3 regions of the Tolypothrix sp. VBCCA 56010 genome follow, and region 1 is predicted to be linked to each of the others. Evidence: riboswitches for the same ligand, from Rfam matches in the RefSeq annotation. Region 1 holds a riboswitch; each other region holds the start of a gene.
What was found. Region 1 has a riboswitch for cyclic di-AMP ahead of AABK37_RS22420 (hypothetical protein). Riboswitches for the same ligand answer to the same signal wherever they lie in the genome.

Region 1 (3,278 bases):
ACATATGGTTCTTCTCTCGGTCCTGCAATTAACGCCATCTTAGCTTGCGATTTGAATCAACCAACCGAAGCTTACACCCACTTTCAGCGGGCAGCATTGGTAGACTTGGAAGATGTCCGCCGTAATGCAGGTGAAGGAATTCACGCAGCCAGTGCAGGTGGAGTTTGGCAAGCTGTGATTTTCGGGTTTGGCGGTATCCGCATGACTCAATTTGGTCCTGTAGCTTGTCCTAATTTACCACCTAATTGGACACGCCTCAAGTTTCGCTTGCAATGGCGCAATGAGTGGTATGACTTTGATTTGACTGCCAGTAAAGAGGACAAGGAGATACGGGGACAAGGAGACAAGGAGACAAGGGGACAAGGAGGACAAGGGGGACAAGGAGGACTCGTTGGAAAAATTTCTCCCTTGTCTCCCCCCTCCTCCCCCTCCTCCACTCCCCACTCCCCACTCCCCACTCCCCACTTTCCCTCCCAAATCCAAGGTGTCATCTTTGACTTAGATGGCGTTTTAACTGATACTTCGGAGTTTCACTATCTGGGTTGGAAGCGACTGGCAGATGAAGAAGGTATTCCTTTTGACCGCGAGGCAAATGAAGCGATGCGAGGATTGCCGCGTCGAGAATCGCTATTGCATATATTAGGCGACAGCGAGGCAACCGAAGAGCAAATTCAGGAGATGATGGAACGTAAAAACCGTTACTATCTCGAATTCATGCACAGTATCAAGCCAGATAACTTGCTGCCTGGAGTATCTAATTTATTACAGGAATTGCGAGATGCTGGGGTTAAAGTCGCTTTAGGTTCATCTAGCAAAAATGCCCAAACTGTCATCGATCGCTTGGGTATTGCTGATAAATTAGATGCTGTAGCTGATGGTTACAGCGTCTCCCAACCGAAACCAGCACCAGACGTATTTCTATTTGCAGCCGAAAAATTAGGGCTTTCACCCTCCGAGTGTGTGGTGGTGGAAGACGCAAGCGCAGGTGTAGAAGGTGCGCTGGTTGCGGGAATGCGAACTGTTGGGCTAGGTCCAGTGGAAAGAGTGGGTAAAGCACATGTTGTTTTACCCAGTTTGGAAAACGTTTGCTGGCAAGATTTACAGCAGCAAATAGTTACAAGCGATAACCAAGCTGCACTTGTAGGTGGAATGGCAAGATAAGGAAGTAGGGGAGACAAGGGAGACAAGGGAGACAAGGGAGATGAGGGAGATGAGGGAGATGAGGAAGAAGAAAATTTATCTTGTCCTCCTTGTCCTCCTTGTCCCCTTGTCCCCCTTGTCCCCTTGTCTCTTTGTCCCCTTGTCTCCCTTGTCCCCCTCATCCCCCTCATCCCCTACCGCGATCCAATGGTAAATCCTAAGTAATTTCCGAGCTTATGCCTCTTGACTATTAGGACATCTCAGTATATTTTATTAATAAAGTAAGTGGGTAAAATCGCCTAATTCAATCTAGCCAAGTTAGATTAGAAGCGGAGGAACCAGTAATTGGGGCGAATCTCTTTTTAGAGAAAGACACCTTCCAGTCTTAGCCCGTCAGCTAACTCCGTCGGCATTGGGAGGAGTACCTTTGACATAAGCTTGCTCTAAGCATTTGTCTTTTTGCTCTTCTAAGTGGCATCACTGTTATTATTGGCAGTGATGTATTCTGTTTTTTCACCCACCTCGCCAACCGCCACAAATACACGGAGGCTAGGATGATTAATTACAAGCAGTCGATTGTAAAATCGAAGAAAGAGTTGAACGGCGTTAGTGTTGATTATACTGAGTTGGAAGAAAATCAGTATCAGGAGTCATTCTCTTTTCTCACAGAAGCTGAAGCACTAAATTTCGGTAGAGTTTGCATTGAACGATTAATCAAATTAAAGTCTAAATCCATCAATAAAGCGTATTTGTAGCTGGTAAAACACGGATAATGTTTTGCAGCGCTATGGTTAGAGAATAAGGCGATCGCCATTTTGCAAGCGTGTTTCACAAAGGAGATATAAATGCCCATTAAAAATCGTACTTTCTTTACAGATGTAGAATTTTTCCCTGATTACAATTTTCAACTAATTGGCGAATGTGCTGGCAAAAAACTTTTACTAATTGGCAGAACCAAAGCTTACGGCGATCCAATTGTAGCAACAAGTCAAACAGACAAGCCAAGTCACGAAGATTTATATGCCTCTGACCTCTACGAATTGATGAAGATTAGCCAAGAACAAATCAAGGTTACAGGGCTTTCTTGATCATGATGGCATTAATAAAAATTTAACGGGAGCGCTTATTGTGGGTACTGTCAACTTAACAAACACTTGTGCTAGATGATTGAGAACAAATTTAAATCACGGTACGTGTCAAGCTGGTATTTTTCAGGTATATCAGCTTTCGGTTAAGTTGACAATACTTTTTTTTGGTTCTTTTCCCTGGCAACGTTAATAAAATTAAGAACTATTAGTAGTCTCTAAAAATTGAAGTCAAGCGTTTATGATGTGTTAACCACTCTTGACAAACTTCTTTAGTAAGTTCTATCTCTTTTTCAGTCAAAAGCTCATCTGGTTTTTCCAGAGCTAAAATATGAGCAACTTGTGCAGCTTTTTGGTAGTCTACGCCACATTTGATTAGCTCTGTGTGAAATAATTCCTCTTTTTTTTCAACTGATATAAAAAATTTTCGTTGCATGGATGGAAAAAAAGTATCTTATATAAATTTGGCAATTTCTATAAGATTTGTCACCTGTCGTAAGAAAGATAAGCATTTTATGCATTGAGTAAAGGTTTGTCTTATTTAGTCTGATACAAACCTTGATTTTTCTTGGCAATAAAAAACCTCGGTGCGATGAACCGAGGTTTGTAGGAGAAGTTCAAATCTCAATAAGAGATATTGATTTCTGAGATTATGTTAATAAATATAACAATTAGGTTAAAATCGAGCTACGATGATTCATACAGAATATTCTATACAAATCATAAGAAATACTTATAATGAGAGATGATGTTTTCACTTAGATTTAGTAGCAGCGATCGCTCTAGAAATGTAAAGTGCGCTCTTCTTTACGGTGCGTTATTGTTCGTAACGCACCCGAAAAATGTTCACTGATTAGGGCAGGTAACGGGAGCAGATACCAAATTAGTAGCATTAGACACAGAGTAAATCAGCGTTACTTCGCCCTTATCGTTGATTACCCAGCCAGTTGCAGGTACGATTGCGATCGCATGATTGTCTTGACGATAATTTCGCGGCAGGTGTCTTGGGTTTATGCTGCTGCGCTAGTGAGGGTTAAATTTCCCCCCTTGCCC
Region 2 (3,278 bases), on a different contig from region 1:
CAACTATAGGCACATAGTCAAGGAAATCTTGCCAAAACTCTTGACTTTCTTGCCTCACTCCATCAGGAGAAACTATCGGTTTTTGCCACCGAACCTCTTTAAAGCCGACACTTTGGAATGCCCATTCATAGGTGGCTTGGCTAAGATAATAGTTATTGAAGCTGAATTTTTTCCCATCAACTTTGAATGTGTGTTTTATAGCTGTGCCTTCTGTGAGCGGCTCATCCACACTTTTGATAAATCCATATTTTTCAGTTGTGAGATAGGAAGCAGGTGGTTGTTCGCTATTATTGTTGACAGTGACAAAACGACCCCCCGGTTTCAGGTTGGCGTATATGCTCTGACACATTTTAAACAGTTGTTCTTTGGTTTGGGCGTAATTTAGCAGATAAACAGCAACCACGAGATCGAAGCTGCCAATTTTACCAAGTTCGAGTACATCAGCTACGATATATTCAATTTCTTGCGCTTGTGAGGCTTCTTCCTGTCTTGCAAGTTCGATCATTTTTTCAGAATTGTCCACCCCGAATACTCGTGCAGCGCCCTTTTGTTTAAATTGTCTGGTGTAGAATCCTTCACCGCAAGCGAGATCGAGGAGCGATTTTCCGGTCAAATCGTCTAGTAAATTAAAGAATGTATATGCTTCAATATGCCGTCTAAACGGCAATTCTTTGGATTTTTTATACAGAAGAGCTATGGTATCATAATCGGTTGTCATTTTTATCCCTCGCGCTCAAGTTTCTTCAATACAAAAGTTAAATGTTCTGAAATTCCATGAACTAAGCGATATACTGAGTTACGGCAATAACCTGTTACTTGTGCAACATATAAATGTCAATCTTCCTTGTGCCAACAACCAAATTATTTGATAGCGTGTTCGTTCAATTCGGTCAGATGTTTATCGGTAAAGCTGAAATAGCTCTTCCACGCTTTGGTGAGGCTCTAAATTTATGCGTTTAGGCATAACTTCTGACTTTGCACCCTTAAGATTCCCAGAGTTATCATATCATTCTGGTGCAGCCGGAATCGATATAACACCAAGCGTATTAGGTTATAGGTGGCTTTTTGAAGTCAGGAAATGCCTAATTTATTAAAAAAGACGTTCCGTCGGAACGTCTCTACTATTAATCGAACATTTGAATTAAATGTTTATACAATTGGGAATACCCAGAACAACGCAGGGTAAATCAGAGTCTAGTGTTTGGATAATCGGATGATTTATAGACTGACAACCCAGAAACAGGATATCAGCTGCTTCTAATTTAACTACTTTTTGAAGTTCTTCAGCAACGCAACCAAACCGCAAATGAGCTTTGAAGGAACCCTGCCATTCTTCAGCCAAACTGCGTGCTTGCCAAAGAATTCGGTCTGCTTGGGTAAGGTTGTCTGTTAATTTTGTTTCTAAAGAAAGTGCGTTTGATGTGAGTTGAGGTTGAGATAAAACGGATGTAGTAGACTTGGATGCATAGTTAACCGGACATGCCAATGAAGGTTCATGCATTTCGGAATGAAAGACATCTAAATACTGATTTTTTTGATTTTCTTCTACTACATAAACAGCTTGAACTATAACTTGTACGTTAGTGGCTAAACGTGTTTGATGGGCAATCCAAAAAGCCATATCTAGTGCGGTGTGGCTGTTGGGAGAACTGTTATAACCAACGATTAAGTTAACTGATTTTGCTGGTTGAGCTTTTTCAGCACAAGATGTTTTTGGTGATAGCAATACCATTTGCTCAATTAAGTCATCACGACCTATTGCGCTTTGAAGACGAACTAACATTGGCTTGATTTTCACAGGTTTAACTTCTCTCTACTAAAATTAACGATGAACGAGAAGCAGGGTAACTAAAGGCTGAAGTGTAAAGGATGAAGTATAAATTAAGAAGTATATCTTTATATCCTTCATCCTTTGTTATTCATCTTTATATTTAAGGAAACCCCAATAACAACTGCTATAAAAGCCAAAGTTTTGGGGGTTCCTTCCATTGCCGACGGAGTTAGCTGACGGGCTAAGACTGGAAGGTGTCTCTCTCTAAGAATTACGAGTTAAATAGTAAAAATTACTCACTCTTAACTCATAACTCTTCACTTGATATGAGATACGCCCCACAAGATGGTTCCTCCGCTTCAAATCTAGGTTTGATGAATTTGAATTAGGCTACCCACTAGGATAAATGATAGTGTATTTTACTCGTCTTGAGTAAAATAGCGATCTAAGAAGTTTAGTGCGTGGTTGCGAAGTTCAAAATATTCTTTTGAGTTTCGCATGGCTGCACGATCGCGTGGATGTTCAAAAGGAACTTCTAATATTTCCCCGATATTAGCCGCTGGACCGTTGGTCATTAAGACAATGCGATCGCTCATGTAAATCGCTTCATCCACATCATGAGTAATCATCATTACCGCTTGTTTGTGGTTTTCCCAGATATCTAATACCTGACGCTGCAATTTTCCGCGAGTTAAAGCATCTAACGCTCCAAAAGGTTCATCCATGAGCAACATTTTCGGACGAATGGCGATCGCTCTGGCAATACCTACACGCTGTTTCATACCTCCAGAAATTTCATCAGGATATTTGTCAGCCGCCGCTGTTAAATTTACCATTGCTAGATGCTCGTTAACAATGCTAATTTTCTCCGGACGAGATGCATTTTTTAACACTTCATCCACAGCCAAACGGACGTTTTCTCGCACCGTTAACCAAGGTAGTAACGAGTAGTTTTGAAACACCATCATTCTTTCCGCTCCCGGCTTGTTAATTTGTTTACCATCAAGCCGCACTGAGCCGGAAGTTGCTTTTTCTAAACCAGCAACAATTTTTAATAAAGTAGATTTACCGCAACCAGAGTGACCAATTACAGATATATATTCGTCTTCACCAATACTGAGATTCACATTATCTAAAACGACAAATTTTTTACCTTCTGGTGTGGGATAAGCTTTCACTAAATTTTCAATTTCCAGAAATTCACTGCGGGGTGTGGCGATATTGTAGTTATCCTCAGAAAAAGAGGTCGATTTCATCTTGAGAAACTCCTGAAATAATACTGATGAAGAGTGATTTTTTAACTCATATAAAAACGGGTAGGTGCATTTGCCCTAATCTCAAAACTATTGAGATAGCCCACAGGATCGCTAGGGTCAAAGCCTTTTTTGTCGATGAATACTTCTGGTGATTCCACTTTGTAATCATCTTTGGGAGAATCGATACCCATTTCAGCGGCAATTTCCCGGTATAAATCAGTCCTCCAGCCTTGTTGAGCCAGTTTATCAGC
Region 3 (3,278 bases), on a different contig from region 1:
ATTCGTAAATGGCGGAACTCAGCACCACAGCCCAAACTTTGCGTTCTGGGGGTTGGCTGTCAAAGTATGCCCGGAATTGTTTGCCAAATGCTTCTAAATCGCCGTTGTACTCGTACCACGGACGCAAGCCGAAATCCCACATGGCTTTGTTCATGGTCATGGCGTTGCCGTGACGGTGAATGGTCATTGCCGCACACAGAGGGGCGTGGCGTGCGCCTTCTGCACCGATTCTGGCGTTGGTGACGGCACCGGATACTACGGGTGAGGCATCAAGGCGACCAAAAATTAGACCGTCGCGGGAGGTTGCCCAACTAGCTTCGCGGTTAAGTTTGACGTTCAAGCCATACTTGCGGAACAAGCCTTTTTTCCAGGCGATCGCAAATGGCGCACAATCATTCACCGGAACATAACCAACGGTGATATCCGGTTTTTCTAAGTCTTGGGATCTAACTACTGGTTTTATAGCTAAAGCTTCTTCAGTCAGTCCTTTGGCAGAGCGATCGCCTGAAATTGCACACGAAGACAGCGCCAGTCCCGCTGTCGTTGCTCCCATTCCTAATATAAAGTCTCGTCGATTCCAGTTGTTATTGTCGGTGTTACCCATACGTCATTTTCACCGATGATTGGTAATTGGGCATTGGGCATTGGGCATAGGGCATTGGTAATTGGGCATTGGGCATTGGGCATTGGGCATTGGGCATTGGGCATAGGGCATTGGGGAGCCAGTGCGTTGGACGGGTTTCCCGGCTTGAAGCACCTGGCGTCATTGGTAATAATTCTTTTTCTAGTCCAAGCGTCCAAGCGTCCCCATTCCCCATTCCCCATTACCCATTACCCATTACCCATTACCTATTACCCATTACCCATTTTCTAACTTGAAGTTGTCGGGCGGCGAGTTACTAATTGTTGAATTTTGCTCACGGCGAAGTCAAGTAGTAGCCCAGTTATGCCAATTACGAACACGGCTAAAAATACTGAACTCAAATTTAAACGACTCCATTCATCCCAGACAAAAAAGCCAATCCCAATACCACCTGTGAGCATTTCTACAGCAACAATTACTAGCCAAGCAATCCCTAAACTAATTCGCAAACCTGTAAAAATATACGGCAAACTTGCGGGCAAGATAATTTTTGTAATCCGTCTCCAACGAGGCATTTCTAGCACCCGCGCTACGTCTAAGTAATCTGGAGAAACGCTAGAAACTCCTAAAGCAGTGTTAATAATTGTGGGCCATAATGAAGTAATGAAAATAACAAAAATAGCTGACGGATCTGCTAAGTTGAATATGGCTAAGGCTATAGGCAACCACGCTAGAGGCGATACGGGTTTAAAAATCTGAATGATCGGATTAAAAGCTAACATTGCCGATTTGGACATGCCAATCAGAAAACCCAGAGGAATTGCCACTATAGCACCTAACAAAAAGCCAAGTATTACCCGACGCAGACTTGCTAGCAATAACCAACCAATTCCTAAGTTGCCTGGTCCGCGTTGGTAAAATGGATTTAAAATGTAGTCCATATTCGCTACTAATGCCTCAGGGGGGGTGGGCATTAATTCATGGTTGGCAAGGGCGATAACCCACCACAATAAGATAATCCCCAAGAACCCAAGGATAGGTAATAGAACTACATCTTTGATAATCACAGGTTTTGCCTGTTTCCAAACAGCCTGTCCCGCAACTGCTACAATAGCAGCCAAATTCAATTGAAATATCATTTTCACCTCAACAGATTTAAGCGCAGGTACGAAAAATCTGAGCAGCACCAGCCTTCGATACTGATGAGGTCATAACATTAATAATAATGTTGCTTGCCTCTTCAGTCTCTTCTCAATGCCTACGAAGTTAGCTGACGGGCTAGGGCTGAGAAATACCCTTCTTAAGAGAGTTATGAGTTATAAGTTATGAGTTATGAGTTATGAGTTCAAAACTCCTCACTCTTCACTCTTCACTCCTGACTTTTGACTCCTGACTCTTAACTTTCTATAAAATACGCCCCAAAATGTGGTTCCTCCGCTCTAGGATCTCATACCTAAACTGTTTAGGTAATAAAATTTGCTAGATTAAGCTGACTTACTCAAGTTTAATTGAGATTTTAACATGGTTAGTTGGTAAAGATAGTTATATTAAGATTTTTTAATTAAATATTTTCTCTAATTCCGATATAAAATAAACAAGATAAATGATAAATTTACGTCTTGGGACAGATGAATTATCCAAAAAATGCTAAAAAGTCAAGAGGGCGATCGCTAAAATAATTATATATAGGTATTTATCAGCTTATTCATTTATTCTTTGCCGAAGCTACCATAATGGATTTGAGTGAATTTTTGCTTGAAAAAACAGACACGATTATAGTAAAGTGGGTGGAAGCCGTTCGCCAAGACAAGAAGATTGAAAGTGCTAACGACTTATCTCGAAAAGCGATAGAAAATCATATCGATCATGTCCTCTCAGGGTTAGCAACTGTACTTTCGGAATCTCAAAATAGTGAAATTCAGCCGATAGTTGATGCGAGTTTGCATCATGGTAGTCTCAGAGCAGAACAAGGCTTTAGTGCTGCGGAAATTGCACGAGAATATAGGATACTGCGTCAAGTTATATTTTCGATTTTAGAGCCACAATTGCTGCAAGCATCAGCATCAGAAGTAATGCGGACAGTGCGGTTAATTGATATGGTATTAGATGAAGCGATCGGTCGCTGTTTTCAAAGCTACACTGAGCAGCGATTATCAGAACTAGAGCAACTGCAAAATCACTTAACTCTCAACAATCAAGAACTGAGTCGCTTAGTTCGCGCAAATCAAGATAATTTGTCACATTTAGCGCATGAATTAAAAACTCCTCTGACTTCAATTATTGGCTACTCGGATTTGTTTTTGCGCTTACAACGACAAAACACAGAAGTAAAAGATAACGTTAAGAATTTAGAACACATTGAGCGCGTGCTACGTAGTGGGAGAAAATTACTACACTTAATTAATGATGCACTAGAATTGTCGCGCTATGAAGCTGGACAAATGAAATTGCACCCAGCATCTATCAATGTCGATAAATTAATTAACGATGTGTATGAAATGTTAGAGCCTTTGGCACGTAATAAAAATTTACAAATGGAGTTAGATTGCGATCGCGCTCCGAGTGAAATTGTTACAGATTCGTTACGATTACAGCAAATCGTGACAAATCTGGTAAGTAATGCGATTCGCTACACAGAGACAGGCAAGATTAAGATAACCTGTCAAATGTGGGAGAATGATAAATGGGCGATCGC

Region 2: another riboswitch for cyclic di-AMP. It lies ahead of AABK37_RS27145 (universal stress protein); the one in region 1 lies ahead of AABK37_RS22420 (hypothetical protein).
Region 3: another riboswitch for cyclic di-AMP. It lies ahead of ntrB (nitrate ABC transporter permease); the one in region 1 lies ahead of AABK37_RS22420 (hypothetical protein).

What each region holds. Positions count from the first base shown of each region.
Region 1 covers NZ_JBPAOH010000070.1:8,883-12,160, forward strand. The annotation lists gene pgmB (beta-phosphoglucomutase) at 1-1,161, shown strand, start outside; gene AABK37_RS22410 (hypothetical protein) at 1,145-1,354, shown strand; cyclic di-AMP (ydaO/yuaA leader) riboswitch at 1,442-1,567, shown strand; gene AABK37_RS22415 (hypothetical protein) at 1,784-1,993, opposite strand; gene AABK37_RS22420 (hypothetical protein) at 1,986-2,228, shown strand; gene AABK37_RS22425 (hypothetical protein) at 2,434-2,661, opposite strand; gene AABK37_RS22430 (hypothetical protein) at 3,236-3,278, opposite strand, start outside.
Region 2 covers NZ_JBPAOH010000100.1:1,527-4,804, forward strand. The annotation lists gene AABK37_RS27140 (class I SAM-dependent methyltransferase) at 1-718, opposite strand, end outside; gene AABK37_RS27145 (universal stress protein) at 1,142-1,783, opposite strand; cyclic di-AMP (ydaO/yuaA leader) riboswitch at 1,981-2,163, opposite strand; gene AABK37_RS27150 (ABC transporter ATP-binding protein) at 2,191-3,027, opposite strand; gene AABK37_RS27155 (ABC transporter substrate-binding protein) at 3,069-3,278, opposite strand, start outside.
Region 3 covers NZ_JBPAOH010000100.1:5,428-8,705, forward strand. The annotation lists gene AABK37_RS27155 (ABC transporter substrate-binding protein) at 1-604, opposite strand, end outside; gene AABK37_RS27160 (hypothetical protein) at 556-825, opposite strand; gene ntrB (nitrate ABC transporter permease) at 871-1,722, opposite strand; cyclic di-AMP (ydaO/yuaA leader) riboswitch at 1,824-2,062, opposite strand; gene AABK37_RS27170 (sensor histidine kinase) at 2,317-3,278, shown strand, end outside.